2 regions of the Thalassospira permensis NBRC 106175 genome follow, and region 1 is predicted to be linked to the other one. Evidence: riboswitches for the same ligand, from Rfam matches in the RefSeq annotation. Region 1 holds a riboswitch; the other holds the start of a gene.
The links. Region 1 has a riboswitch for glycine ahead of SMB34_RS12770 (L-serine ammonia-lyase). Riboswitches for the same ligand answer to the same signal wherever they lie in the genome.

Region 1 (14,959 bases):
GCTCGATGTACTGCGGATTGCCGACGAGGCCCTTTATGAAGCCAAGGAAAGCGGGCGCGATACGGTCCGCTATCACGCGCTGGACAGCCATGGCAGCCTTGACGACCTTAAAGGATGAACCGCCCCACCCTGCTTTTTAATGCAAGCGGCCCCAGATCATACATTTCGTCCAGCACGAGATAGGGATCGGCGCCCAGTTCAAGAAGGATGGCGAAGGCAGGTTCGGTTTTGAAACCGGCCCGTTTCATTTTCCGGATTTCTTCGGAAAGCTGCGACCCCAGAAGATATATCAACCGTGCCTCGACCAGCATATGGCGGAAGCCGAACTGGCATTGCGAAGGCGTGCCGGTGGCAAAAATTTCGACCGGCAAATCATCCAGAACAAACCGCACGACAATAGCCTGCGCAACATGTTGCGTTGCCGGGCGGCGATGCAATCCAAAATCATCATGATGACCAAAGACAGCCTGTACGTGGGCTTCGAAACCATCAAAATCCGTGCAATGGCAAAGGATGTCGATATCCGATCCATCAATATCAAGATTGATCGGAAAAGTTCCGGCGACAATCGGATCAAACCCGGCAAGCCCATCCCATACACCATGTCCTGAAATCAGACCGGCCGCCTTTTGACCACGCACGGAAACGGATCGCAACAAATCAAGACCGCGAAAGGCATTGGGCATCAGGCTTTCGGGCCAATCCATTCCGGTCTGGTTCATTGATAAATCCATTCCATTTCTTGACCCGCCCGGCATTGCACGGGATATGTAATAAAATCAAATATTTTTGGCACAACCGCGGTCTGTCGATCAGATCATCCGCGCCGGTTTCGGAATATGCCCCAATATGCTTGATATTCTGGCGATCACCAGCCCCATCTTCCTGATTATCGCACTGGGTTATGTCGCGGTCAGGCAAAATATCATCGCGCAGGATGTGGCGCGCAGCATGGGGGCGTTCGTGATGAATTTTGCCCTACCGGCCCTTCTGGTCAAAACGCTTTCAGGGCGGCCGATTGCCGACATCATTCACGGCGAATTTCTGATTGCCTATGGCGGCGGCTCGTTAATCATTCTGACAATCGGGATTGCCTATACTCGCTTTATCGCCCGGAAATCCTTTGCCAATGCGACCCTGCAGGGTTTGGGCATGTCATTCTCCAATAGCGGATTTATCGGCTATCCGATCGCGCTTCAGGTGCTGGGGCCACCGGCAGCGATAGCATTAACACTGTGCGTGATGATCGAAACGCTGGTGATGATGCCGCTGGTTCTTGTGCTGGGCGACAGTGCAAACAATAACGGACAGGGACGGCTTCAGGTTCTTGGCAAGGCATTAAAAAACCTGTGCAAAACACCTATTATCATCGCGATTTTTGCAGGCCTTTGTCTTTCGCTGACCGGGATTGAACTGCCCGCCCCGGCCCTGAAAGCCATCGACATGCTGGCAATGTCATCGGGACCGGTGGCGCTGTTTGTGATCGGAGCGGGTCTTGTCGGGCTTAAAATCCGGGGTATGCGCGTTGATATGGCGCGGATCGTTACTGGCAAACTGATCCTGCATCCGCTGATCGTATTTTCCCTTGTCTGGCTGATGCCGCCGATGGAGCCAGTCCTGCAAATTGCCGCGGTCAGTTTTGCCTGTTCGCCGATGCTGAGCATCTATGCGGTCTTTGGACAACGTTATGGCCATGAAGGACTCTGTGCCGCATCGCTTATGATCGCAACGTCACTATCCTTCATCACCATATCAACCGCCCTTTGGCTGCTTGACACCACGCAGGTTTTCGGACCTATGCCTTGACATCCCCGGCATGGGCAAGGATTTCTTCGGCCTCGCGAATTTCCTGCTGCTGGGCCCACATTTCGGCATAAAGCCCGTCCTGTGCCAGAAGGTCCTGATGGCGGCCGCGTTCGGCGACCTGCCCGTCGCGCAGCACGATGATTTCATCGGCATCAATCACGGTCGAAAGCCGGTGCGCGATCACAAGCGTCGTATGCCCGCGCGACACATCGCGAAGCGCCTGCTGGATATCCTTTTCGGTACGGGTATCAAGGGCCGATGTCGCCTCGTCAAAGATCATGACTTTCGGGCGTTTCAGCAACATGCGCGCAATCGATACACGCTGTTTTTCCCCACCGGAAAGTTTAAGCCCGCGTTCGCCGACCATGGTTTTAAAACCCTGTGGCAGGGCGGCGATGAAGCCATCGATGCTGGCGAGTTTGGCAGCATTGGTGATTTCCGCCTCTTCCGCGCCGGGGCGACCATAAGCGATGTTATAGGCAATCGTATCGTTAAACAGGACCGTATCCTGCGGCACGATACCGATCGAACGGCGCAGGGATGTCTGCGACACATCGCGGATATCCTGCCCGTCAATCGTGATCCGACCGCTCGAGACGTCATAGAAACGGAACATCAGGCGGGTCAGGGTCGATTTGCCCGCCCCGCTTGGCCCGACAACAGCAACGGTTTTGCCCGCCGGAACTTCGAAACTGACACCCTTCAGAATCTGACGATCCGGGTTATAGGCGAATTTGACATCCTCGAACCGGATTGCCGCATCCGCACAAACCAACGCAGGTGCCCCGTCCTTGTCTTCGACTTCCTTTTCGACGTCGAGTAACGAAAACATGCGTTCCATATCGGTCAGCGACTGTTTGATCTGCCGATAGACAAAACCAAGGAAGTTTAGCGGCATGTAAAGCTGCAACAAATAGGTGTTCACCAGCACAAAGTCGCCAATGGTCATGTTGCCATCCTGAACACCCTTGGCCGCCAGAAGCATGTTCAGAACCAGACCAACCGCAATGATGGCACCCTGCCCGATATTGAGCTTGGACAGGGATTCCTGCGACTTCACCGCCGCCGTTTCGTAACCGCGCAGGGCATTGTCGTAACGCCGGGATTCGTGATCCTCGTTATTGAAATACTTGACCGTTTCATAATTGATCAGACTGTCGATGGCCTTGGTGTTGGCTTCGTCATCGCGCTGGTTCATTTCGCGGCGGAACTTCATGCGCCATTCGGTCACGATCAGGGTGAACGCGATATAGATCACGATGGTGACAAACGTGATCAGCGCGAACCAGAAATCATAAAGCACCCACAGAATGCCCGACACCATGAAGATTTCAAGCAGGGTCGGCAGAATGTTGAACAGCATGAAGGACAAAAGGAATTCAATCCCCTTGACCCCGCGCTCAATCGCGCGCGAGAGCCCGCCCATCTGACGATCCAGATGGAACCGAAGCGACAGGGCATGCAAATGTTCAAAAACGCCAAGGGCGGATGTCCGGATGGCACGTTGCGCGACCTTGGCAAAGACGGCATCGCGCAATTCCCCGAAGGCCGAGGATAAAACCCGCACCAGCCCATAGGCGACAATCATCCCCACCGGCACCACGATCAGAGATGTCGCATCGGCACCACCGGACGAAGCACCGGCCTTGCCACCGCCGTCAAGCGCATCGACGGCGTATTTATACAAAACAGGGACATAAACGTTGGCGACCTTCGCCCCGACCAGAAACAGCAGGGCGATAACCACACGAACCTTGAGCTCGAACTCGCCACGCGGCCAAAGATATGGCAGAAAAGTTCTAACAACACCAAATTCAGCGCGGGCTGTTGGCTGGCTATCACCCATATTTTTCAAGTTTTCATCCCCTGGTGGGTACCATGTGACGTGTCCGACACAGCCCCGGCTTTCCGATTGACGTCCCGCTTTCCCAAAACAACAGATGGCCCGTAATCAATGATTTGGCAAGCAAGTCGGACAAGAAAGCATGTCTTGCCGTCTACGGAATAGTTCGCAAAACATTGATTTATCGTTCCTAGATGATTGCAGTTACGCGGTCAGAGGGATATTTTGTCAAATTGTCGATAAAATTGCGATAAGCCCGCCCCGGGAATTCCGGCCTGCGGGACATCTTCAAGGAACGGAACCAGGACCATGACGGCACTTGCCAGCATCGAAACCCAGGACATCGCAGCACTGATGCACGACATGGGCATCAATGCCCGTGAAGCTTCGCTGAAACTGGCACAGGTCCCGTCCGAACCAAAAACCGCTGCCCTTAAGGCCGCCGCACGCAAATTGCGCGAAAATGCCGATATCATTCTGGCCGCCAATGCACGCGACATGGAAGCAGGCCGTGCAAAGGGCCTGACGCCAGCATTGCTTGATCGTCTTGCGCTTGACCCTGCACGCATCGAAAGCATGGCATCCGGGGTCGAAGCAGTTGCCGACCTTCCCGATCCGGTGGGTCGCGAACTTGCCCGCTGGAGCCCCGAACGCAACGGGCTCGATATCGCGCGCGTGTCTGTGCCGCTTGGCGTGATCGGCATCATTTATGAAAGCCGCCCGAATGTGACGGCCGATGCCGGTGCCATGTGCATCAAATCGGGCAATGCCGCCATCCTGCGCGGTGGTTCGGAAAGCTTCCATTCATCCCGCGCGATTTTTGACTGCATGCTTGCCGGTATTCTCGATGCCGGTTTGCCCGAACATGCGCTTCAGATGATCCCGGTGACGGATCGCGCCGCCGTTGGCGAGATGCTGAAACTGTCCGATTACATCGACGTCATCGTCCCGCGCGGCGGCAAGTCGCTGATATCGCGCATTACCGATGAAAGTCGGATTCCCCTGTTCAAGCATCTGGAAGGGCTTTGCCATACCTATGTCCATGCCAGTGCGGATGTGACCAAAGTCGTCGATATCGTGGTGAATGCCAAGATGCGCCGGACCGGCATTTGCGGTGCGACCGAAACCATCCTGATTGATCAGGTGGTTGCCGATGATCTGTTGCCGAAAATTGCCGCGGCCCTTGCCGACAAGGGATGTGAAATGCGTGGCGATGCCAGCGCGCAAAAGGCAGACACCCGCATCCTGCCTGCCACGGACGATGATTGGATCACCGAATATCTTGATGCCATTGTGTCGATCAAGGTCATCAATGGCGTCGAAGAAGCGGTCAACCATATCAACACATATGGATCGCATCACACCGACGCCATTTTGGCCGAGGATACCGATGCGACCGCGACGTTCCTCAATGGTGTTGATTCCGGCATCGTGATCGTCAATGCATCGACACAGTTTGCTGATGGCGGCGAATTTGGCATGGGGGCCGAGATTGGCATTTCGACGGGCAAGCTGCATGCACGCGGCCCGGTCGGAGTCGAACAGCTGACCAGCTATAAATACATCGTGCGCGGCACCGGCCAGACCCGCCCATGAGTTTTTCGACGCCCAGAAGTCATAGTGCCCCGCCCCGCGTCGGATTGCTGGGCGGGTCGTTTAACCCGGCCCATGAAGGGCATCTGCATATATCGCTGGAAGCCTTGAAAACCCTGCAACTTGATGCAGTCTGGTGGCTGGTGTCGCCGCAAAACCCGCTCAAGCCCGCCCAGGGTATGGCCGACCTTGCCGACCGGTTCGATTCGGCGCTGATGATGGCAAAGCATCCCCGCATTGTTGTTTCTGCAATTGAATCAGAACTGGGAACCCGTTATACGGCCGACACTCTCGCAGCTTTGCAGCGTCGTTTTACCCGAACGCGGTTCGTATGGCTGATGGGGGCGGACAATCTGGCCCAGTTTCATAAATGGAAATGGTGGGACAGGTTGATTTTGCGCGCTCCCATTGCGGTTCTTGACCGCGAGGGGTATTCTAACAAGGCATTGTCCGGGACGGCAGCCAAGCGTATGGAACGCTGGCGCATCCCATCGGACAGGGCGGGTTTGCTGGCCGATCTCGATGTTCCGGCCTGGGTTTACCTGCCAATAAAGCGCCATCCGGCTTCTTCGACCGCAATCCGCGCCGAAGGCAGATGGCAGGTTTGACCGGCGGGAGTTCCCCGGATCCAAAACGGATCGGGCTCTCTTGCGTAAATTGAGGTGGCGACCATAGGTACCGCAAAAAAGACTCTGACCCCGGGCGAGCTTCTTGCCCTTATCCAGAGCACGCTCGAAGACGACAAGGCCGAAGACCTTGTCACCATTAATCTGATCGATAAAACCTCCCTTGCCGATCATATGATCATTGCAACCGGGTCATCCTCCAGACGGGTGGCGTCGATGGCAGAGCATATTGTCGAAAAGCTGAAAGAAGCAGGTCAGGGCCGTGCCCAGGCCGAAGGCAAGGAACAGGGCGACTGGGTTCTGGTTGATGCCGGCGATGTCATCGTCCATCTGTTCCGCCCGGAAGTTCGCGCTTTCTACAACATAGAACAGATGTGGGGCGTTGAAAATCCGGCGCTTAAACAGCAGGCGGCGCGACTGTATTAATACAGTCCGCCCCGGTTTGCCCTGACCACCGCGGGGATTGGCCATCGGTGGTCCCCTTGCGGGCCGGAGCCAGATCGGAAAGATGCAAATTACCCTTGCGGCAGTGGGCCGGATGAAGAACGGCCCCGAGAAAGATCTTTTTGACCATTACGCAGCCCGCCTGCGCTGGCCCTTTGCCGTGCGGGAAGTCGAAGAGAAGAAAAAGCTGCCCCCCAATCAGCTCAAAGACCGCGAGGCGGAGCTTTTACTGGGCGTCATCCCCGAAAGTGCCTTTTTGATCGCACTTGACGAGCATGGCCGCGAATATGGCTCCATCGATTTTGCCGCAAAGCTTGAAGGCTGGATCGATCAATATGCCGGAAATATCGCCTTTGCCATTGGCGGGGCCGACGGGCATGGGGACGCCATCAAAACACGCGCCAATACGCTTTGGTCACTTGGCAAGGCGACATGGCCCCATATGCTGGTCCGCGCCCTGATTGCCGAACAGCTTTTCCGCGCCCACGCCATCCAGACCAACCATCCCTATCACCGGGAATAATCCTCAAAGTCACCAAAAGCATTGGTTCCCCCACTCTTGGATAAGTTGTTTCAAAATTTGTCCATGGGTATTTCTCTATCTGTTTGAGTAGGGGAATTAACGATGCAAAACAGATACTTAAAGATTGCCGCCGCTATCGGTTTGGCAATGCTGACCGGCGCGTGCGCAGCTTCGCGTAGCGTTGTCGAAATTCAGGAACCGGCCAAAATTGAGAACCCGGCGACTGGGCCGGCCGTTAAAATCGTTTCGGTCGAAGACAAACGCCAATTCGAGATTGATCCGTCAACACCGGATATCCCGTCGCTGTCGAATGACGAGATTGATGATGTCACCTTTACATCGCGTGCCTATGCCCGCAAACGCAACACCTATGGAATGGCACTGGGGGATGTTTTGCTACCCGAAGGCAAAACCGTTGCCGATGCTGTCAACAAGGCAATCTCCAACGGCTTCAAACAGGCCGGATACCGTGTTCTTGAACCGGGGGACGCCGAATATGACAGCGCCGACTCCGTCGATGCCGACCTGATCAAGTTCTGGTCATGGTTCGAACCCGGTTTCTGGCAGGTCACGGTGCATAACAAGTCCGAAGTGACGTTGAAGGGCAACGAACTGAACAAGGGCGAACCGGTTACAGTCACCGACAGCTATCAGGAAAAGATGCAGATGGTCCTCGACAGCGACTGGCAAAGCAGTGCTGTTAATGCCCTACGCGAACTTTCCTCAAAGATTGCCCAAAAACTGGAAACGCTTAAGTAACCGGCTTTAACGCAAACCATACTGCATGCGCACGACACCGGACTTGTAGTGCTCCGATGCCACCAGTTTCAGTGTCGTGCCCACAGCATCCCGGCCAAACAGCCGGATGCCATCACCGAGAATTTCGGGGATGATGAACATTTCAAGCTGATCGACAAGGCCGCCAAACAGGAATTGGGTCACAACACTGGCCCCACCGACGATCCAGATATCGCCGGTATCGGACCTGTCATCGCGAAGCTGGCTTGCCAGTTCCACAAGACTACCGCCATAGGCCTCTGTATTGGCCGGGCGGTTATCGGGCAAATCGCGCGATGTCAGGACAATCGTGCGGCGATCTTCATAGGGCCAGTCGCCAAATTCCATCACCTGATCAAAGGTTTTTCGCCCGATGATCAGTGTTCCCACGGTGCCCAGAAAGCCCTCGAAATTGAACTCGCCCGGATCGAATTGATCAAGCCAGTCAACAGCACCATTGGCGCGCGCGATATAGCCATCCAGACTGACCGCGATATAGATGCGGAACAGTTTCTTTTTCATGCTTTGCCCAACCTGTTCGGGGTCTTTGCCCCGTTTTTGATTTCTCAATGATATCAGATTGCAGGCGCAAGGTGGCAAGAATCAGGCCGGATGAAAAACACCCCCGAAACGGCGGCTTCGAGGGTGTTTGGTCGGTATTTCAAACTGTCAGCTCAACATTCGACCACGTTGACATTGACCGCCAGCCCGCCCTGACTGGTTTCCTTGTATTTGCTTTGCATATCAATGCCGGTCTGGCGCATGGTTTCGATTACCTTATCGAGTGACACGGTATGCTGACCATCACCTCGCATTGCCAGACGGGCAGCATTGATCGCCTTGACCGCCCCCATGGTGTTGCGTTCGATGCAGGGTACCTGCACCAGACCGCCAATCGGATCACAGGTCAGGCCAAGGTTGTGTTCCATGCCAATTTCGGCGGCGTTTTCAACCTGTTCGGGCGTACCGCCCATGACGGCACAAAGCGCGCCTGCCGCCATTGAGCAGGCCACACCGACCTCACCCTGACAACCGACTTCGGCGGCCGAGATCGACGCACGCTTTTTATAGATCGAACCAATGGCTGCCGCCGTTAACAGGAATTCGCGTATTTTGCCCTGTGTCACATTGGCCCCGAACCGTTCGTAATAGCGCAGCACGGCCGGAATAACACCCGCCGCCCCGTTGGTCGGGGCGGTCACGACGCGCGAACCGGCAGCATTTTCTTCGTTAACCGCAAGAGCATAAAGATTGACCCAGTCGATCACGGTCAACGGGTCCTTAAGCCCCGCTTCTGGCCGTTCCGTCAGTTCAAGGTAAAGTTTGCGCGCACGCCGTTTGACATTCAACCCTCCGGGCAGGATGCCATCGGTTTTGCAGCCACGCTCAATACAATCCATCATCGCGCGATGCACGCGGTCGACAAATTCCTCGGTCTCGGCAGGTTCACGCCAGCTTTTTTCATTTTCGGCCATGACTTCGGCAATCGACAGCTTTTCCTTTTTACAGATCGCCATCAGTTCATCGGCCGAGGAAAAGGGATAAGGCAGTGTGATGTTATCGCCGGAATATTCCGCACCGCGATCATCGCCCGAGACGATAAACCCACCCCCAACCGAAAAATATTCCTGTTTGTGCAGAACAACACCGTCACGGTCAAAGGCGGTGATCCGCATGCCATTGGGATGTTCAGGCAGGCTTTCGGTCATGTGAAACACAAGATTGGTTTCACGGTTAAAGGCAACCGGATGCGCGCCGTAAAGCTGTAATGCGTGATCTTTATCAATCGCATCCATTGTCGGTGCGATCCGGTCGGGATCAACCGAACGCGGTCGTTCCCCCGAAAGCCCCATGATCACCGCGGTATCGGTGGCATGGCCCTTGCCGGTCAGGGCAAGCGATCCGTAAAGATCAACAATTACCGAGCCGATTTTTTCCAAAAGATTCCGGGCTTCGAGTTCCAGACAGAACCGATAGCCCGCGCGCATCGGGCCGACCGTATGCGAACTCGATGGGCCGATGCCGATGGTATAAAGATCGACAACGGAAAGATTAACGTCTTGCGGACGCTGCTTATTTTCTTCGGTCAAATGGGCCTCCCACGGCTCTTTGTCATGCGGATCAATGCCACATGACGTTATAGAACCGGTGTCTTGCCCCCTCTGTCCCTTGACCTGAGATTGTGCGCCCTGTTGCCAAAAACAAAGAAGTCTTTGACGCCATGGCTTCATCCTTCGGTGGAAATATGGTGCCGGGCATTGGCCCCGTACCGCTTTCTCTCTCCAGAGCCTCAATCCGCAACGGTCCATCTGCCTGAGAGTTTTCGGGGCTATTGCTCCTTCGGCGCCGATCTGATCGCGGGATCAAAGCGGGCTCTCCCATCGCGGTTATTCGAGGTATCACCGTAACGCCCGAGATTACAGGCAGGTGATGATCCTTGTCAAAAAGCGACTTTGCAAGCGCACAAAAAATACCCGGTCGGAAGGCTGTTCAATACCGGCATTCATGATAGATTGCGCGTTGAAAATGCTATGATTGGCAGCGTCTGATGGCGGACCCACCGCGCCCGGCGTCTTTGTACGGATGGCAAAATTACCGGAAAATAACCATCTTTACCGGTAATTCAGCCTTTTACCTTATTTCGTGTACTTTACTTCGTGGGATTATGATTGTGACTGTATCAAATACCGTAAAGCGCCCGCGTCCGGTGGTGCTGTGCATTCTGGATGGCTGGGGTTATCGCGAGGAAAGCAAGGACAATGCGGTTGCATTGGCCAATACCCCTGTTTGGGACGCGCTTTATGCCAACAATCCGACCGGCTTTCTGAAAGCCTGCGGTCTTGATGTAGGCCTGCCCGAAGGGCAGATGGGCAATTCCGAAGTCGGCCATATGAATCTTGGTGCCGGCCGGGTTGTGATGCAGGAACTGCCAAAAATTGACGAGGCTGTCAAAACCGGTTCGATCGCCGATACCGATACCGTCAAAAAGGTTATCGCCAAGCTGAAAGAAAGCGGGGGTGTCTGTCATATCGCGGGGCTTCTGTCCGAAGGCGGGGTGCATTCCCATCAGGCCCATATGGCGGCCCTTGCCAAAATCATCGCATCGGCCGGTGTGCAGGTAAAAATCCATGCCTATCTGGATGGCCGCGATACCGCCCCCAAAAGTGCCGCCAAATTCCTTGAAAAATTCCGCGCACTGATCGGTGATGCCAATGTTGAAATCGTAACCGTCACCGGGCGCTATTACGCCATGGACCGCGACAATCGCTGGGAACGCGTCAGCCAAGCCTATTTCACGATGGTAAAGGGCAAGAATTACGCCGATGGCCGCACCGCTGAAAGTGCCGAAGCCGCAATCCGGGCAGCCTATGATGCCGACACCACGGATGAATTCGTTCTGCCGACCGTGATTGGCGATTATGCCGGCATGAAAGACGGCGACGGACTTTTGATGACCAATTTCCGGGCCGACCGCGCGCGTGAAATTCTGGCCGCGATCTGCGCACCGGACTTTGACGGGTTTGACCGTGGCACCCCGATCAGATTTGCCGTGCAGGCCGGTATGGTTGAATATTCATCCGACCATGCAAAATATATGGATGCGATCTATCCGCCGCAGGTGTTGCCAAATATCTTTGGTGAAGTCGTTTCCAGGGCTGGCATGAAGCAGTTGCGCATCGCGGAAACCGAAAAATATCCGCATGTGTCCTTCTTCTTTAACGGCGGCGAAGAACAGGTTTTCGAGGGCGAAGACCGTATTCTGGTGCCATCGCCCAAGGTCGCGACCTATGATTTGCAGCCGGAAATGTCGGCCCCGGAAGTGACCGAAAAGCTGGTGGCGGCGATCAGGGCTGAAACCTATGATGCGATCATTCTGAACTTTGCCAACCCCGACATGGTCGGCCATAGCGGCATTTTGTCCGCCGCTATCAAGGCCGCCGAAGCGGTCGATACCTGCCTTGGGCAGGTTGTTGATGCGGTTAAATCGGTGGGCGGCGTGATGTTCGTTACCGCCGATCACGGGAACTGTGAGATGATGGTGGATCCGGAAACCGGCGAGCCGCACACCGCGCATACGCTTAATCTGGTGCCGACCATTCTGGTGAATGGACCCGAAGGCGCGACACTGGAAAATGGTCGCCTGGCCGACGTGGCACCGACTTTGTTGCAGCTTCTCGGGCTACCGCAACCGGCGGAAATGTCCGGCAAACCGTTGATCAAGGGTTTGAAAGGGAATGATGCGCTTCTTGCGAACTGATCTGCGTTCCAAGACCGCCCTGCCTGCGCTGGCTGTGATTGCAGCCATGATCGCGGGCGGGGCAGCGCCGTCTTTTGCCCAGTCGCTACGCAAGGTCGACAGTCAGCTTGATAAACTTGAAAGCCAGCTGTCAGAGCAGCAAAAGCAGGAAGAATTCCTGGCGCGTAAATCGCGCGAACTCTGGACCGAGGAACAGGCGCTTCAATCCGAAGCCATTTCGGTCGCCAGACGCGCCCAGCGCCTTGAAACAACCCTGACCGATCTTGAAGATCAGCTTGCCGAACTTGAAGTGCGCGAAAAGCGGGCCGCCACCAGCCTTGAAGACAAAGCCGGGCAATATGCCCGCATCCTGATGGCCTTGCAGCGTTTGTCGACCACCCCGCCCGAAGCTGTGATCGCCCTTCCGACCAGCCCGCAGGATACATTGCGGTCAGCCATCCTGTTAAAGGCCGCCCTACCCGGTGTTGAACAGCATGCGCGCGATTTGCGCGCCGAGCTTGAAGAAATTGGCACCCTTCGCGAAGACATCCGAACGCGCCGCAGCGAAATGGCAGCCGCCACCAAAGAATTACAGGCAGAGCGCCAGTCACTGGCCGCCCTGCTTAACGAAAAGCGCAAACTGCGTTCGGAAACCGAGGCCGAGGCCAAAATGGCATCGCGCGCCGTCAATGAACTGGCGACCGAGGCAAAATCATTGGGCGATCTTCTGGAAAGCCTGAAAAAGCGGGCGGAAGGCGTTCCCGAACCCCGCATGAAACCGGAACGCCAGATCGCCAAGCGCACAGAACCCAAACCGGCCCCGGCCCCATCGACAATTGCCAGAAACGAGCCGCCCGCCACCCCTGCGGAAAAAACAGCCCCTGCCAGCAAGGCGCCATCGGCAAATGATGAAGAGCTTTCTGTCGGCAGTTCGATCACGCTGGCACACGGACAATTGCGTATGCCCGCAAGCGGAAAGGTCGTTACATTGTTTGGTGAACGGTCCCGCGGACCGGACGGACTGGCGGTTACACATTCCAAAGGGATCGAGATCGACACACGCCCAAACGCGCAGGTCGTATCGCCCTTTGACGGCAAAGTTGTATTCGCCGGGCCCTTCCGTGGCTATGGCCGCCTCTTGATTATCGAACACGGCGAAGGATACCATAGCCTTATCGCTGGTTTTGATCGGCTCGACAGTGTGGTAGGACAATATCTGTTGGCGGGTGAACCTGTTGGAATAATGGGTGAATTATCGCCTAAACTCTATCTGGAGATGCGCCATGACGGTGAAGCGATCAATCCGCTTCCCTGGCTGGCCTCGAAAAACGGCAAGGTAAGTGGATGAAAACCTCTCGATTGGCAGTATTCGCACTCGCTACCGGCATGACTTTGGGCCTTGCTTCGCCCGCGCTGGCGCAATCTTCACCAACAACATCAGCCGAAACCTATCGGCTGCTGAACCTGTTTGGCGATGTGTTTGAACAGGTGAAATCGAAATATGTCGAAGAAGTCGATGACAAGCAGCTGATCGAAGCAGCCATCAACGGCATGCTGACATCGCTTGATCCACATTCCTCCTATCTGAATATGGATAATTTCGAGGAAATGCAGGTCGATACCCGCGGTGAATTCGGTGGGCTTGGTATCGAAGTCACGATGGAAGAAGGCTTTGTCAAAGTCATTTCCCCGATTTATGACACACCTGCCGAAAAGGCCGGTTTGCAACCCGGTGACTTCATCACCCATATCGATGGCAAACCGATCCGTGGTCTTGGCCTGAACGAAGCGGTTGAAATGATGCGCGGCAAGGTCAATACAGACATTATCCTGACCATCATGCGCAAGGGTGAAACCGCACCGTTTGATGTCACCCTGACCCGGGCCGTGATCAAGATCCAGTCGGTTAGATCCGAAGCAAAGGATGATGTCGGATATATCCGTATCACCAAATTCAACGAGCAGACCTTTAGCGGCCTGCAACGTGCGATCACCGAGTTGCGCGATCAGATCGGCCCGGAAATCAAGGGCCTTGTGATTGACATGCGCAACAATCCTGGTGGGTTGCTCGATCAGGCGATTTCGGTTTCGGACGCCTTCCTTGATAAGGGAGAAATCGTATCAACCCGCCCGCGCGATACCGAAAATACCGAACGTTACAATGCCCGTCCGGGCGATCTTGCCGACGGACTTCCCATGATCGTTCTGATCAATGACGGTTCGGCATCCGCATCCGAAATCGTTGCCGGTGCCCTTCAGGATCACCGCCGCGCGGTCATCATGGGAACACGCAGTTTCGGCAAGGGATCGGTTCAGACAATCCTTCCGATGCCCGGCAATGTGGCACTGCGTCTGACCACGGCACGCTATTACACGCCGTCGGGCAAATCGATCCAGGAAGTCGGCATCGTGCCTGACATCATTGTCCCGCAGGCCCGTGTCGAAAGCATCGAAGCCGCCCAGCGCCGATCCGAAGCCGATCTGAATGGTGCATTGCGCAACGAGGATGAAACCATCAGCAACGCCGAAAGCGATGCCAATGATCGCCGCAATGCTGCCGAGGAAATAGCGCTGGAAGATTATCAGCTGTCCCGTGCACTTGATATGATCCGGGGCATCGCCCTGTTCGCACCCCGCCCGCAAGGGTGAGGTGCGATCCGCAGACCGAAAGAGACTGACCTTTCGTGATCAGGAAACTCATAAAATCCTTACGGTTTGGCCGAAAGAAGGAACGGGATCCTCTTGATGACATGGGCAATCCTGAAACAGATGATGTTTCAGACGCCCTGTCGGACGAGGATCTTCCCTTTAACGAGCTGCCGATCGAGGTTCAGTGGGAACGTCTGCCCAAGCATCCGCCATCACGGCGCTGGTGGCTGTCAAAACTCCTGATCATTGCGCTGTTTTTAAGCCCGATTTCCGCGGCGGGTGTCGGACTTATCCCGATCCTTGATCCTGAAACCGGCTGGCGGCTGTTTCATCTTGGATCACCCAAAACCATCGTCGCCGTTCCCGGGACCGAGCGCGAGCTTCAGGAAGAAATCGCCAAAGGTGTGCGCGACGTCGAAGAACGCACGCGCGCCGAACAGGAAGCACTGGCCAAAGCCGCT
Region 2 (14,959 bases), on a different contig from region 1:
CCTTCGCGTTTGGCGACTTCGACCAGACGGTTCGAGTTTGACGAGTTTGGCGCGCCCAGAACCAGAATGGCATCGGCATCGGTCGCGATCAGCTTGACCGCGTGCTGGCGGTTGGTGGTCGCATAGCAGATGTCTTCTTTTTTCGGGACCTCGATCGCCGGGAAGCGGCGTTGCAGGATCGAGATGATCTTGGCCGTATCGTCCAGCGACAGGGTGGTCTGGGTCACAAACGCAAGGTTTTCGGGGTTTTCGACCTGAAGGTTTTCGGCGTCTTCTTCGGTCTCGATCAGGGTCATGCTGCCCGGTGGCAACTGCCCCATGGTGCCGATGACTTCGGGATGACCGGCATGGCCGATCAGAAGGATATGTTTGCCATCTGCATGGTGGCGTTCAGCCCCACGATGGACCTTGGACACCAGCGGGCAGGTCGCATCAAGATATTCAAGCTGGCGGCTTTCGGCGGCTTCGGGGACCGATTTCGGCACACCGTGCGCGGAAAAGATTACTGGCACGCCATCCGGGACGCTATCGAGTTCATCGACAAAAACAGCGCCCATATCGCGCAGGCGGTCGACCACGAATTTGTTGTGGACGATTTCGTGGCGGACATAGACTGGCGCGCCATACTTTACCAGCGCCTTTTCGACGATCTCGATCGCACGATCCACCCCCGCACAGAAACCGCGCGGGTTGGCAAGGATGATCCGAAGGTCGGCTTTGTCAGACATGATACGGGTCCGAATGTTCATGATGCGCGGCATATCGCCGCGATTATTCAAATGTCTTCGTTACATAACCCGCCAGCACCGTGCACGCAATGACAGACACCGTGTAAAGATGCATGTTCAGCTATGTCCGGCCATGTATTTACGCCCCATACCGCGATTTGAAACGGAAGCGGGTTGTGTCGCCATATCGGAGCGAATAGACTGCGCGCGGTTGTGCCCATGGTGGGGGATGACCGCGAATTTGACCAGTTCTATAGAGGCTTGGATGACGATTGCGAACGGACTGCGGCGTGTTTGTGCATTGGGTTTGGTGTCGTTTGCCGGTTTTCTGGCGGCGTGCAGCAGCAACCCGTTCGAAGAGCAGCCGGTTCCGGCATGTCCGCGGGCCTTCCTGCCCAATGATACCGCCCGACTGGTGCAGTTCAGCGGTCAGGGCAAGGACCTGACCGATGTGATCCTTGAAGCCGAATTTGGCGGTTATCTGGGTGATTGCGGTTATGACCTTGATGACAAGATCCTGAACGTCGTGATCAGCCCGGTGATCAATGCCGAACTGGGCCCGGCCGCACAGGGCCGCAACGCAAAACTCCAGTATTTCGTAGCCCTTAAGGACCCGTCTGGCGAGTTTATCCAGAAGAATCTGTTTGATGTCGACATGGCGTTTCCGAGCAATTTGAACCTGGCGCGGTATCGCGACGAGCAGGTGACTTTGAACGTGCCGCTGGACGATATCTGGGCCGGTCCGGACTATGAAATTTACCTTGGTTTCCAGCTGAGTGCCGATCAGCTTGATTACAATCGACGCTTCGGAAAAAATTAATAATCCGGCCTATTATTCATTTTTAGTGAGTAATCAAATCCCGCCCGCCTCGCGTGGCGGGATTTTCGTTTCTGAACAAAAGTTCGTTTTCGGTAATCCTCATACAAAATAATGGACATTTGCCGGAGGGGCAAAAAAGGGCTTTTAATCCTCATACCAATGGATGGGGTGGAGAGGATATGATTTTTGGGGCTGGTCTGGTCGGATTCAAATCCGTATAAGGAGGCATACCCAAATGATCCCCGTGGGAGAGTGCCACGGTCTTGATTGATGTGCGTGATTACATCGATAGGGATTGCGCGGACGCCGAAGGAGCAACCACCCCGGAAACTCTCAGGCAAACGGACCGCGGGGAGATGGGACTCTGGAAAGCAGGCGGCATCGAACATGGATGTGCGCCTCGCCGAAGATGTAAGCAGACCGGTATTCAAACCGGCTGTGATTCTTTCAGGCTCCAAGACAGAGGGGGACGTGGTTGGCCACTGGTCGGCTATGTTTCGCAACGCCTGTCTGGAGACCTTGATGGCCGATCATCAAACCGAACTGCTGAAAACCGCCCTTTATGATTTGCATGTGGAACTGGGTGCCAAGATGGTGCCGTTTGCCGGTTATGACATGCCGGTGCAATATCCGCTGGGGGTGAAGGGCGAACATCTGCATACCCGTGCGAAGGCCGGTCTGTTTGATGTTTCGCATATGGGGCAGGTCCGCCTGACCGGCGAACATCGCGTCGCCGAGCTTGAAAAGCTCGTACCCGGTGACATCGCGATCCTCAAACCCGGCCGCACCCGTTATTCCGCCTTCACCAATGACGATGGCACGATTTTGGATGATCTGATGATCACCAATGCGGGCGACAGCCTGTTTCTGGTGATCAATGCCGCATGCAAGGATGATGACATTGTCCATATGCGGGCCAATCTGGATAACGGTGTGGAGCTGATCGAGATTGATGACCGCGCATTGATGGCATTGCAGGGCCCGGATGCCGCCCGCGTGCTGGCGCGGTTTGCACCCTCGGTTGCCGAGATGAAATTCATGAGCTTTGCCGAGATCGATATTGCCGGTATCGCGTGCTTTGTCACTCGGTCGGGCTATACCGGCGAAGACGGGTATGAGATTTCCGTGCCGAACGAGCGCGCCGAAGATCTGGCGCGCAAGTTGTTGGCAGAGGACGAGGTCGAGGCGATTGGCCTTGGCGCGCGCGATTCGCTGCGTCTTGAAGCCGGTCTTTGCCTGTATGGCAACGATATCGATACCACGACCACCCCGGTCGAAGGCGACCTTAACTGGATCATCAACAAGCGTCGTCGCGAAGAAGGCGGGTTCAAGGGGGCGGATGTCATCCTTGATCAGCTTGCCAATGGCGCGGATCGCAAACGTGTCGGGATCAAACCCGAAGGCAAGGCCCCGGCGCGTGAACATACGCCGGTCTTGAACAGTGACGGCGAAGAAATTGGCGAAATCACCAGCGGTGGTTTCGGCCCGACCGTGGATGGCCCGATTGCGATGGGATATGTCGCAATTGAATTTGCCGCCCCGGGTACCAAAGTCGATCTGATGGTGCGCGGCAAGGCACGCCCGGCGGAAATCGTCGAGCTGCCGTTTGCGGCACATCGTTACTATCGCGGCTGATCATCAGAAAAAAAAGAGTTCGGGCAGCGTTTGCGGCCCGCAAAAGATACCGAGATTTTAGAGACAACTGATCTTACAGGGACGAATTACCATGGCTAAAAAATTCTCGCAGGAACATGAATGGGTTGAATATGAAGACGGTGTCGCGACCGTTGGCATTACCGATTACGCCCAGCAGTCGCTTGGCGATATCGTTTATGTCGAGCTGCCGGAAGTTGGCAAAAAGCTGACCAAGGATGGCGATGCGGCGGTTGTCGAATCGGTCAAGGCCGCCAGCGACGTTTATGCGCCGCTTGATGGTGTCGTTGTCGAAGCCAACGAAGAGCTTGATGACAATCCGGCACTGGTGAACGAAGCCCCGGAAAGCGATGGCTGGTTCTTCCGCATGGAACTTTCCGATGAGTCCCAGCTTGATGAGCTGATGGACGAAGCTGCGTATAAAGACTTTGTCGAAGGCCTTTAAGATATGCGTTATCTTCCGCTAACCAGTGCGGATCGCGCCTCGATGCTTGAAACCATCGGGGCCGGGTCCGTTGACGAGTTATATAGCGACGTGCCCGACGGCGCGTTGCTGTCCGAGCCGGTCGATCTGCCATATCATCTTGGTGAATTGCAGGTCGAGCGCGACATGGCGAAACTGGCCGCCAAAAACATGGGCACGGCCAGCGTGCCAAGTTTCCTGGGGGCGGGGGCGTATCGCCACCATGTCCCGGCCACGGTCGATTACATCATCCAGCGCGGTGAGTTTCTGACGGCCTATACCCCGTATCAGCCGGAAATCGCGCAAGGGACGTTGCAGTATCTGTTCGAATTCCAGACCCAGGTGGCATCGATCACCGGCATGGATGTGGCCAACGCATCGATGTGGGACGGGGCAACGTCGTGCGCGGAGGCCGTTCTGATGGCGTGCCGGGCCACGCGCCGCAAGAAAGCGGTTCTGTCGGGTGGCTTGCATCCGCATTACCGTGAAGTCACCGAAACCTATTGCCAGTATAGCGATACCGAAGTTGCCGGTCGTGACGGGCACCCGGAAAAGCAGGCAACCGCCGACGAGCTTGACGATCTGATTGATGATCAGACGGCGTGTGTGGTGGTGCAGTACCCGGACGTTTTCGGACGCATTCAGGATCACACCAAGCTTGCGGATGCGTGCCATGCCAAGGGGGCGCTTCTGATCGTGGTCTTTACCGAGGCCATGGCATTTGGCGCGATCAAATCGCCGGGCAGCTTTGGCGCGGATATCGTTTGCGGCGAAGGCCAGTCGATTGGTAACAACCTGAACTATGGCGGGCCATATGTCGGGCTTTTTGCCACGACCAGCAAACTGGTACGCCAGATGCCGGGTCGTTTGTGTGGCGAGACGGTCGATCAGGACGGCAAACGCGGTTTTGTTCTAACACTTTCGACGCGTGAACAGCATATCCGCCGCGAAAAGGCGACATCGAACATCTGCACCAATTCCGGTCTGTGTTCGTTGGCCTTTACGGTGCATATGAGCCTTCTGGGTGAAGACGGGTATCGTGGTGTGGCAACGCTTAACCATGAAACCGCGTGCAAGACCGCCGATGCGATCAATGCGGTGCCGGGTGCGGAAGTTGTCAATGACAGCTTCTTTAACGAGTTCACCGTCAAGCTTGCCAAACCGGCAGCCGAGGTGGTCGAGGCCCTGGTTGGCAAGGGTGTCCTTGGCGGGGTTCCGTTGTCGCGCCTGTATCCGAACCGGGACGATCTGGACCATTACATGCTGGTGGCGGCGACCGAAACCAACACCGACGAAGACATCGCGGACCTTGCGTCTGCATTGAAGGAGGTGCTGGCATGAGCTTTACCACCCATACCGGTAACCGTGGCCTTGTGCTTGAGGAAAAGCTGATTTTCGAGATGGGCGAACCGGGGCGTACCGGTGTTGACCTTCCGAAGCCAGCGGGCATCAAATCACGCCTTGGCGGCCTTGATCGCGATAGCGATGTCGGTCTTCCGGGCCTGTCCGAGCCGCAGGTTGTGCGTCATTTCACGCGCCTGTCGCAGAAAAACTTTGGCATCGATTCCGGCTTCTTCCCGCTGGGTTCGTGCACGATGAAACATAACCCGCGCCTGAATGAAAAGGTTGCGCGGATGCCCGGTCTTGCCGACCTGCATCCGATGCAGCCCGAAAGCACGGTGCAGGGCGCGCTTGAACTGATTGACAGTTGCGCACACTGGTTGCTGGTTCTGACCGGTATGCCAGCGGTTGCCATGTCGCCAGCAGCGGGCGCACAGGGCGAACTTTGCGGCATGATGGCGATCCGGGCGGCCCTTGATGCGCGCGGTGAAAACCGTCGTCGTGTTCTGGTGCCGGAATCGGCCCACGGGACCAACCCGGCAACGGCCGCAGCGTGCGGTTTCACGGTTGATTCGATCCCGGCCACCGAAGATGGCCGTGTCGACCTTGCGGCGTTCGAAGCCAAGCTTGGCGACGATGTTGCGGGGATCATGCTGACCAACCCGAATACCTGTGGCCTGTTTGAACGCGACGTTCGCAAGATTGCCGATCTGGTCCATGCGGCCGGTGGGTATTTCTATTGCGACGGGGCGAACTTCAACGCGATTGTCGGACGGGTACGCCCGGCCGATCTTGGCATTGATGCGATGCATATCAACCTGCACAAGACCTTTTCGACCCCGCATGGCGGCGGTGGACCGGGTTCGGGTCCGGTTGTGTTTTCCGAGGCACTGGCCCCGTTTGCACCGATCCCCTATGTCGTGCGCAAGGGCGAGACATTCCATCTGGTGGAAACCGCAGACGAGAAGGATGGCAACAAGCCGTTCGGTCGCCTGAAAGGGTTCCACGGCCAGATGGGCATGTTCATTCGTGCGCTGGCTTATATGAAAAGCCACGGTGCGGATGGATTGCGTCAGGCATCGGGCGATGCGGTGCTGAATGCCAACTATCTGCTGGCGCGTCTGAAAGACAAGCTGAGCGTGGCATTCCCCGGCTATTGCATGCATGAAGCGCTGTTTGACGATGATTTCCTGAAAGATACCGGTGTTTCGACGCTGGATCTTGCCAAGGCGATCATTGATGAGGGCTTCCACCCGATGACCATGTATTTCCCGCTGGTGGTGCATGGTGCGCTTTTGATCGAGCCGACGGAAACCGAAACCAAGGAATCGATTGATCAGTTCTGCGATGCGGTGCTGGCATTGGTGGCCAAGGCAGAATCGGGCGATGCGGAATTCTTTAAAAATGCGCCGTATCTGACACCGCGTCGTCGTCTTGACGAAACGGCGGCGGCAAGAAAGCCGGTTTTGCGCTGGATGCCTGAAACTGCTTGATTTGCAACGCAACATAACCTTTTTGCGCACCCCGGTCATCTGGCCGGGGTGTTCTTTTTCAAAGGCTTGTTCTTGAAACCCATTGGACTTGTAGCAATCTGGACCCTTATACTCGTTTTAATGTGATCATCTGACCACGGGGGTGGGTGATCGGGGGAACAGGGATCGGGTCAAGCCCGTTGCCGGAGGATTGAAGTCAGCCATGACACGTCGCGTGCAGAAGGTTTTCACCGCAGAACGCCGTTTAAAAGAACGTTCGGGTGGTGTGGTGGAAGATTGGTCGGATTCCTTTTTCGATCCGACGCTTGAAACCGGTATGGGTGCAGGTGCGCCATTGCCAGCGCCGAAACTGGCTGCGACCGTTGAGGCATCCGGGATCAATCAGGCTGTACTTGATGAAATTCGTGCCCTGAGGTCGGAAGTCGCCCAACTGCGCGATGCGGTGCGTGCCGGGGGCAGTATTGATGCCGCCCATATCGCACCGGGATCGGATGGCGATGCGATGGATGTATTGCCCGATCCGGTCAGCAGCAATTTTACCCATAGCAATCGTCCGGGTGCGTCGGAACCGGACAAAGACGACCTTGAACTGATCCGCAAGCAGATCGAGGAAATGAACGAACATATTCACAGGGCGAAGATGCAGATCGCGTCGCTGCGTCATCCGAAGGCCGAGGATGACCGCCTTGTCAGTGCGACCACCGAACTTGATGCGATCATCAAGGATACGGAAATGGCAACGCATACGATCCTTGAATCCGCCGAACAGATCGACGATCTGGCGATGACGCTTAAAAATTCGGCACCATCCGACTTTGTGGCCGAACATGTCGAACAGATCGCGTTTCTGGTCACCAAGGTTTTCGAGTCCTGTAACTTCCAGGACATCACCGGCCAGCGCATCAACAAGGTGGTTCGGACCCTTGAATTCGTTGAAGAACGGGTTCACAACATGATCCTGATCTGGGGCGAGGATGCCTTTACCGATCTGCCGGTTCCCGAAAATGATGACGGGACGCCGAAGAACGAGGATGACGATCTTCTGAATGGTCCGCAGTTGGAAGGCGAGGGGATCAGTCAGGACGACATCGACAAATTGTTCGACTGAGTATTTCCAAATCGGGGTACGCGTCTTATATTCAGGGTTGAAACCCAGAATAAGTCTTGTTTAAGAACAGGATTTTGCGATATCGCGATTTGTAATCGGTCAACCAAAAGTTTACGGTTTTCCGATATAGTGGAATTCATAAAAACAAAAGCAGCGTTGGGATGCGTGTGACGTGCAGTTGCGCGCGTTTTGGTGCGCTTGGAGGATGAAATGGGATTCTGGTCGCTTGGCACTTTGCGCCAGCCAAAGGCACAAGATATCAAATGGCGGAAAAGCCCGCGTGGCGAGTATTATCGCCTGTTCATGATCGATGATTTCAGCGAGCTGAAACTTGACAATGTTGGCGGTGTCTATCTGCTGTGGCATGGCGGGATCAAACCGTCATGGCTGGTCGCCGGGGCCACCGAAGATCTGGGCCACAGTTTTGTTGAACTGTCCCATGACCGTGACATTCGCGAATATGACAATCGCGGCGGTGTCTTCATGAGCTGGTCGCCGATCAAGGAAGATTTCCGCGAAGGTGTGGTGCATTTCATTGCCAAACACACCGACCCGACTTTTGAATGCGATTTTGACAGCCGGTCAGAACCAATACCGGTTTTGCTGCCGCGTTAGGGGCCTGCCCCCAAGGATGCGGCATCAAAATAAAAAGCTCCGCGGATCAGGCGGAGCTTTTTGCTTTTTGCAGGTGTTTCGGGCTTAGAGTTTGCCCAGCACGGTTTCGGCACTCGACACGTCAAAGGCACCGGGTTCTTCGACCGCAAGATCAGTGACCTTGCCGTCATCGACAATCATGGCAAAGCGGTTGGCGCGTTTGCCAAGACCGCGACCGGTCAGGTCCAGTTCAAGGCCGGTCTTGCTGACAAAGGCGAGGTCGCCATCGGACAGCATGGTGATGTTTTCACCGGCATTTTCGGCCTTTGCCCAGGCGTTCAGAACAAAGGCATCGTTCGATGCCAGGCAGACGATTTCATCAACACCCTTTGCCTTGATGGCATCGGCATTGGCAACGAAGCCCGGCAGATGTTTGGCCGAGCAGGTCGGGGTGAAAGCGCCCGGCACGGCAAAGACAACGACCTTGCGACCGGCGAAAAATTCGTTGGTGTTGACGGCTTCGGGGCCGTCGGCGGTGGCGCGGAAAAGTGTGACTTCGGGAAGTTTGCTGCCGACTTCGATGGTCATGGGGTTTTCTCCGTCATGCGGGGGGCTTGATTGCCGCCCTTGTTCTGGTGATTGGGTAGAGCCTTTTCCGTTGGGATTGAAGCGATTTTGTTCGCCAAACCCAACGGAAAAGGCTCTAGGGCCATCAAACAGCAAAACGGGTTGATCTTCAATCATATCCGTTGGGGTTTCGATGGTTTCAAATCTTTGTCACGGTTTATCGTGATCCCGAAAAGATGTGCATCACATCACTTTTTCACAAGGTCGGTACCACCAGATGCGCGGGCGATGGCATCAAGGACTTCCTGTTTGCCAAGCAGTTCGGACAGCAGAACACCGTCCGGTGCCTTGGGCCCGAATACGGCATTGAACGGAATGCCATAGCGGCCATAACCCGCCAGATATTGCGAAATCACCGGATCGGGACGGGTCCAGTCGCCCTGCATCAGGATGACGTCATCGGCGGTCAGGGCAGCGGTCATATCGTCGGTTTCAAGGACCAGCTTTTTATTGACCTGACAGGTTACGCACCATTCGGCGGTAATATCGACCAGCACGGTTTTGCCATCGGCAACATGGCGGGCGATTTCATCCGGGGCGAAGGGCCGCCACGGCAGGGTTTCGGTGCTGGTGCGCGATGTGGTGTTCTTGAGCGGGGCCTTGGAAAAGCCCGGTGCGAACAGGGCGGCCAGCACGCCAAGGGTGGCGAGTGCGGTAAAGACATATTTGCGTTTCTGCACCGTCGAGCGATGGCGGGCAAACAAAAGAATACCGGCCATGACAAGGGCGATGCCAACCGCAATCGCCCCGGCCATCCCGATCTGCACGGCCAGAACCGACAGCAACCAGATGGCGGTGCCAGCAAGGGCCACGCCCAGAATGCCTTTGACAAAGCCCATCCAGCGGCCCGGTTTGGGCAGAAGGCGGGCGATTTCGGGACGGGCGGCAATCGCCAGATAGGGCACGGCCAGCCCGATGCCGAGCAGGGTGAATATCCAGAAGATGTCAAAGCTGCTTCCGGCCAGTGCGAAACCGACCGCCGTGCCAAGGAACGGGGCGGAGCACGGCGTTGCCAGCAGGGTTGCGAACATGCCGGTCAGGAAGTGACCGCCAAGATGGTGACCGGATTTTTCGCGCGCGGTGATGGTATCGTTGGCGGCATTGCCGAGTTCGGCCGGGCCATTGATTTCAAACAGGCCCCACATATTGAAGGCAAACAGGGCCACGATGATCGTCATCACGGTCAGGAACAGGGGTTGCTGGAACTGAATGCCCCAGCCAATCGTGCCACCGGCAAGCTTGATGGCGATCAGGACGGCCGCGATCAGCCAGAAGGAGGTGATGATGCCCGCCGCACTGGCAAGGAAGCCGCGGCGCGTCGCACTGCGCTCAGAACCTTGGGCCTTCATCGCCGACATCACCTTGAGCGACAGGACCGGCAGGACGCAGGGCATGAAATTAAGGATAAACCCGCCCAGAAGGGCCAGCGCGCCCAGCAACCACAGGCTGGTGGTGGCGATGCTGGGGCTGGACGTCGCGTTGCTGCTGCTGCTGCTGGTGGTGCTGCTTGTGCTGCTTGTGCCAGACGGCGCGGCGGCAATCTGACGGTCCTGTTCGATGGCAAGGGGGCCGGCGATAACGGTGACGATCACGTCATCGCCAATCGTGGTCTGATCGTCTTTCAGGCCATAGATCGGAATCCGGAACTGCTGTGTGCCGGTTGCGTCATCGGTTGCGGTCGGGACCGGCACGCCAAAGCCAAGGCGGACATTGCCTTCGATCAGGATTTCGACCGGGTCGGATGCGGTCTGATCAAGGCCGGTGATCGCGACATTCAGGACGGTCTGGTCATTTTCGCCTGATTGTGCGGTCGACTGCCAGATATCGGTGACCGACATCGGCAGATTGTCCCCGCGAAGCGGCACACGGGATGCGAATTTTTCGATATCGTGGGCAAAGCGGCTGATGCCTGCTGTATCGCCGTTTGCGCCATCCGAAAGGCTGGCGGGGATATCGAGGGTGAAGTTTGCCTGTGCCGGGATGCAGACGTCGCTACAGACCAGATAATCGACATCAAGCTCGATATGGGCGGCCTGTGCGGGATCGGTCACCGGGACATCAATCGGCAGGATGATGTGATCCTTGTAGCCGAAGGTTTCCAGCCCAAAGATCGAGAAACGATGCGGGGCGGGCCAGCGGATTTGACCGTCGCCGATATTGGTTGATCCGGTCCAGTCGAGTTGCGGCGGGAAACCGGCATCCCCGGCACTGCGCCAATAGATTTTCCAGTCGGGCTTAAGTTCGAATTCAAGACCAAGACGGATTTCATCGCGGCCATTGATGGCATCGCGTGCGCTGATCAGGCGGAGTGATGCAAAATCCTCGTCAACCCAGTTGCTGGCCGCTGTCTGCGCGCTTGCACCCGCACCAAACGGGGGGATAGTCGCAATCACAAGGCCAAGGGCTAGGAACAAAGATCGGATCACGGTGGCTTCCTTCTGGTCGTGAAGTCTTTTTACATCTTTCGGGGCGCGGCAGGAACGATGATGTTCCATTTCATGGATATGGCACAAACGGCTGCCTTGTGCCATGTGGCGATGGCTAATAGCTGTTGATGTTCATGGCAAGGCACGACTGCGTTACCGGGACGTGTGCCGGTTGGTGTGCCGGTCAGTGTGCCCATCGATGTGATCTTAAACACCATATTTTTATGCCGGTGTTGCTGTCGATTGCGTGTCAGGCTACCTACATGTAACGCAGTGGCGCGTTGCGTCTTTGATCAATGTCATTTTTACCCGTTTTGACGCCAAGGGTGGCTTTCGATGGTAATGTGTGACGGATCGCGCTAGGCTTGAGTGAACAGCACAGGAAAAGTTCGGGAATGGGAATTAGAGATCACACTGGCGAATATCTTGAAGGGAAGCTGCTTGTGGCGATGCCGGGCATGCGCGACCCGCGTTTTTCGCAAAGCGTGGTTTATATCTGTGCCCATAACGAGGATGGGGCGATGGGGCTGGTGATCAACCGGCTGATTGACAGCATCACCTTCCCGGAATTGCTTGAACAGCTTGGCATTGCGCGCCCGGCACCGACGATTGAAGATATTCAGGTGCATTTCGGCGGACCGGTCGAAAGCGGGCGGGGCTTTGTTCTGCACAGCACCGATTTTGAGAACGAGGCGACATTGCATGTCGATCCGGGTGTTTCGGTGACGGCAACGGTCGATATTCTTGAACAGATTGCGCTTGGCGAGGGTCCGAAAAGCAGTATTCTGGCCCTTGGTTATGCCGGATGGCGCAGCGGGCAGCTTGAAAACGAGATTCTTGCCAATGGCTGGCTGCATGTCGATGCCGATGCCGACCTTCTGTTTGGTGTTGATTGCGAAGACAAATGGGAACAGGCCTTTGCCAAGCTGGGCTTTGCCCCGGAACTTCTTTCGGGCGAAGCGGGCCACGCCTAAGGCCACGGGACCAAACCCTGCACGTGAAAAAGCCTGCCGTTTCCGGCAGGCTTTGGTGTTTTGGTGACGTTTCAGGCCAGTAAACGGATCAGTCAAACAGGGCGTCGATTTCTTCCTGCGAGAAGATCTGATCGATTTCGTCCTGACTGACGCGTTCGACGTTTTGCGGCGCGCGGGTGACGGTTTTATCGAGATTGTCCTGACCTTTGGGGTCGGCGGGCAGATCGAATTCGCCAAAGTCATCCTCGCCCCAGATTTCGATCACGCGGGTGACGCGTTCCTCGATATATTTCATGGTGTTGACGACTTTGGTGATGCGCTGCCCGGTCAGATCCTGGAAGTTGCAGGATTCAAACACCTTGACCACCAGATCAACGATGTCGTCGGCAAGCCCCTGGGTATAGTCATCGGGGGCGGCAGAGCGGATATTATGGGCAACCGCATCGATTTTTTCGACGGTTTCAAGGATGTTGGCGGTGGCATCCTCGGTCGCGGCGACGACGGAATCAAGCTCGCCCTTGACGATGTTGATCCGCGTGCCGCTGCTGTCGTCCGGCGCGGTATAGAGGGCGGCGATTTCGCGCTTGGTTTCCTGAATGGAATTGGCAAGGGCGCGAATTTCGGTCTTGAGCATGCGAAGCTCTTTGCGGGCGTCGTCCTGATCATCATCATCGGCGCGCGCATTCAGCTTCTTCTGTTCTTCCATCATGATGCGGATGTCGGACAGAAGTTCTGCCTTCAGATCCTCGATCGCATTATGGAGTGTCGACATATCCGTGCCACCCACTGCGCCGCCGCCATCAGGGGACGGGGCCGGTAGCGGCAGGGAGACGATATCACTCATACTTTCCAGCTTGTTGAGCAGCCGGAGCTCTGCGGTGAAAAGCTTTTTGCTTCCTTGGCGGGACATGAGCGAACCTCGATCTGAAACGTCACGGTAATCCTGTTCCGATGATAATCGACAAATCATCCCGGAACAGAAAAATATAATACTTTTGCATAGAATGGTTTCAGCCAAACGATCAGTTTGGCAAGACCATTCCCCTGATATTGGGGAAGATTCCCTCAATTAAAGGCATCTGCGCGTTTTTATGTAGGTTTCGTGTCCCGAAATACGGAAGCCGGTGCGCTTTTTTCCGGTGATTTCCTTGTGATTACAATCACAGAGATCGCGGCGTTTATCAACCTTTGTGCGGTGCATTCGAAAAACTTCATGCGTGCGGTCGGGGCATGCCGGGCCCGGTGTTGAAACGGGGAGTGATGATTTTACGACTCGGAACAGGGTAAATGATTGATTGTGATGGTTTTGCCTGTGGATAAAGTGGGCAAACGGAGGTGATTCTGGCGGTAAAACACGCGTCGTTCGGGGGATGCCGATAAATCCGTACTTAAATAAGGATTTTACCTGCGGTTTGTATCGCCTAAAGGATAATTTTGCCCTGTCTGTTGCGTGGCAGCAAAGCGGGCTATGATGGTCCGGCGCGATGAGGAATGGCACCATTTCTATCGCAAGGGTAGGCGATTGGATTTAGAAAAAAATTGAACCCATGCGCTAAATTCCTGAAAGGAAAAGTAATATTTTTGTGCAACGCAGCGAGGTTTTTTCTGGAACAGGCTGTTAAGATAGGCTATTCGCCTTCCATACCGTTGTGCCGCAGTGCATGCGGGTTTGAAAATCAGGTTTGTCTGATGTTACGTCGCGATCCTGGTGGCTATGCCGATTTATGGTTGAGTCATCACGGCATGCCTTTTCGATGAACGAACAACCCGTTATGTTCGTATATATCGAGGGTCACGATGTGGCTTTCCTTTGGACAAATTGCCTTGAGATGTAATGCGAGGGGGCAGATTCGCATGTCGATCAAGATGCTGTTTCCCATTCTTTTGCTGGGATTGGCAGTTCTGACCGGACTGGATAGTGCCGCGCTTGCCGCGGTTGGTCAGCCTGAGCCATGGCAACTGGGTCTTCAGCACCCGGTTTCGCCGGTGGCTGTACAGGGCCATGATTTCTTTATTCTTCTGACATGGCTGATGACCGCCGTTACGGTGATCGTCCTGCTGTTGTTGCTTTATGTTCTTTTCCGCTTTAGCCGGAAACGGAATCCCATCCCGTCCAAGACCACCCACCATACGCTTCTTGAAATCGTATGGACCGTGGCGCCGGTCCTGATCCTTCTGATTATTGCGATCCCGTCGTTCCGTCTGCTGTATTTCGCAGACCGCGTCGAAGACGCCGATATGACGCTGAAGATCATCGGCAAGCAGTGGTACTGGACGTATGAATATCCCGACAGCGGCAATTTCACGTTCGATTCCCTGATGATCGACGAGGAAACCGCCGTTGCAGAGGGCAAGATGCGCCTTCTGGATGTGGACAACCCCGTCGTTCTGCCGGTTGACACCAATATCCGCCTGATCATGACATCGGACGATGTGATCCATAACTGGGCCATGCCGTCGCTGTTCATCAAGCTGGATGCCGTGCCGGGCCGCCTGAACGAAACCTGGACCCGCATTCCGGGCGAATATGCAGGCACCACCTTCTATGGTCAGTGTTCGGAACTGTGTGGCGTGAACCACGCCTACATGCCGATCGCGGTGAAAGCCGTGACCATGGAAGAATACGAAGCATGGGTCGCACAGGCCCAGGAGAAATTCGCGTCGGTTGATCTGCCGTCGCCGGTTTCTGTGGCTTCGGCAGAGTGAGGGAGAGATTTATGGCTCACGCTGAC

Region 2: linked by a shared signal. The riboswitch ahead of gcvT (glycine cleavage system aminomethyltransferase GcvT) and the one ahead of SMB34_RS12770 (L-serine ammonia-lyase) in region 1 are both predicted to bind glycine.

The regions. Positions count from the first base shown of each region.
Region 1 covers NZ_AUNC01000023.1:185,730-200,688, reverse strand. Annotated here, with positions in the region: gene SMB34_RS12820 (sensor domain-containing diguanylate cyclase) at 1-118, shown strand, start outside; gene SMB34_RS12815 (DUF4269 domain-containing protein) at 108-722, opposite strand; gene SMB34_RS12810 (AEC family transporter) at 850-1,806, shown strand; gene SMB34_RS12805 (ABCB family ABC transporter ATP-binding protein/permease) at 1,796-3,652, opposite strand; gene SMB34_RS12800 (glutamate-5-semialdehyde dehydrogenase) at 3,959-5,245, shown strand; gene SMB34_RS12795 (nicotinate-nucleotide adenylyltransferase) at 5,242-5,850, shown strand; gene rsfS (ribosome silencing factor) at 5,905-6,294, shown strand; gene rlmH (23S rRNA (pseudouridine(1915)-N(3))-methyltransferase RlmH) at 6,377-6,835, shown strand; gene SMB34_RS12780 (hypothetical protein) at 6,938-7,594, shown strand; gene SMB34_RS12775 (dihydrofolate reductase family protein) at 7,601-8,134, opposite strand; gene SMB34_RS12770 (L-serine ammonia-lyase) at 8,287-9,702, opposite strand; glycine riboswitch at 9,773-9,900, opposite strand; glycine riboswitch at 9,904-10,003, opposite strand; gene gpmI (2,3-bisphosphoglycerate-independent phosphoglycerate mutase) at 10,278-11,870, shown strand; gene SMB34_RS12760 (murein hydrolase activator EnvC family protein) at 11,848-13,197, shown strand; gene SMB34_RS12755 (S41 family peptidase) at 13,194-14,498, shown strand; gene SMB34_RS12750 (divergent polysaccharide deacetylase family protein) at 14,600-14,959, shown strand, end outside.
Region 2 covers NZ_AUNC01000001.1:176,299-191,257, forward strand. Annotated here, with positions in the region: gene ispH (4-hydroxy-3-methylbut-2-enyl diphosphate reductase) at 1-728, opposite strand, end outside; gene SMB34_RS00675 (hypothetical protein) at 994-1,548, shown strand; glycine riboswitch at 1,784-1,907, shown strand; glycine riboswitch at 1,911-2,013, shown strand; gene gcvT (glycine cleavage system aminomethyltransferase GcvT) at 2,071-3,183, shown strand; gene gcvH (glycine cleavage system protein GcvH) at 3,275-3,646, shown strand; gene gcvPA (aminomethyl-transferring glycine dehydrogenase subunit GcvPA) at 3,650-5,005, shown strand; gene gcvPB (aminomethyl-transferring glycine dehydrogenase subunit GcvPB) at 5,002-6,498, shown strand; gene SMB34_RS00705 (protein phosphatase CheZ) at 6,701-7,606, shown strand; gene SMB34_RS00710 (hypothetical protein) at 7,817-8,221, shown strand; gene SMB34_RS00715 (peroxiredoxin) at 8,306-8,788, opposite strand; gene SMB34_RS00720 (protein-disulfide reductase DsbD family protein) at 9,016-11,253, opposite strand; gene SMB34_RS00725 (YqgE/AlgH family protein) at 11,649-12,227, shown strand; gene SMB34_RS00730 (hypothetical protein) at 12,316-13,137, opposite strand; gene coxB (cytochrome c oxidase subunit II) at 14,082-14,933, shown strand; gene ctaD (cytochrome c oxidase subunit I) at 14,945-14,959, shown strand, end outside.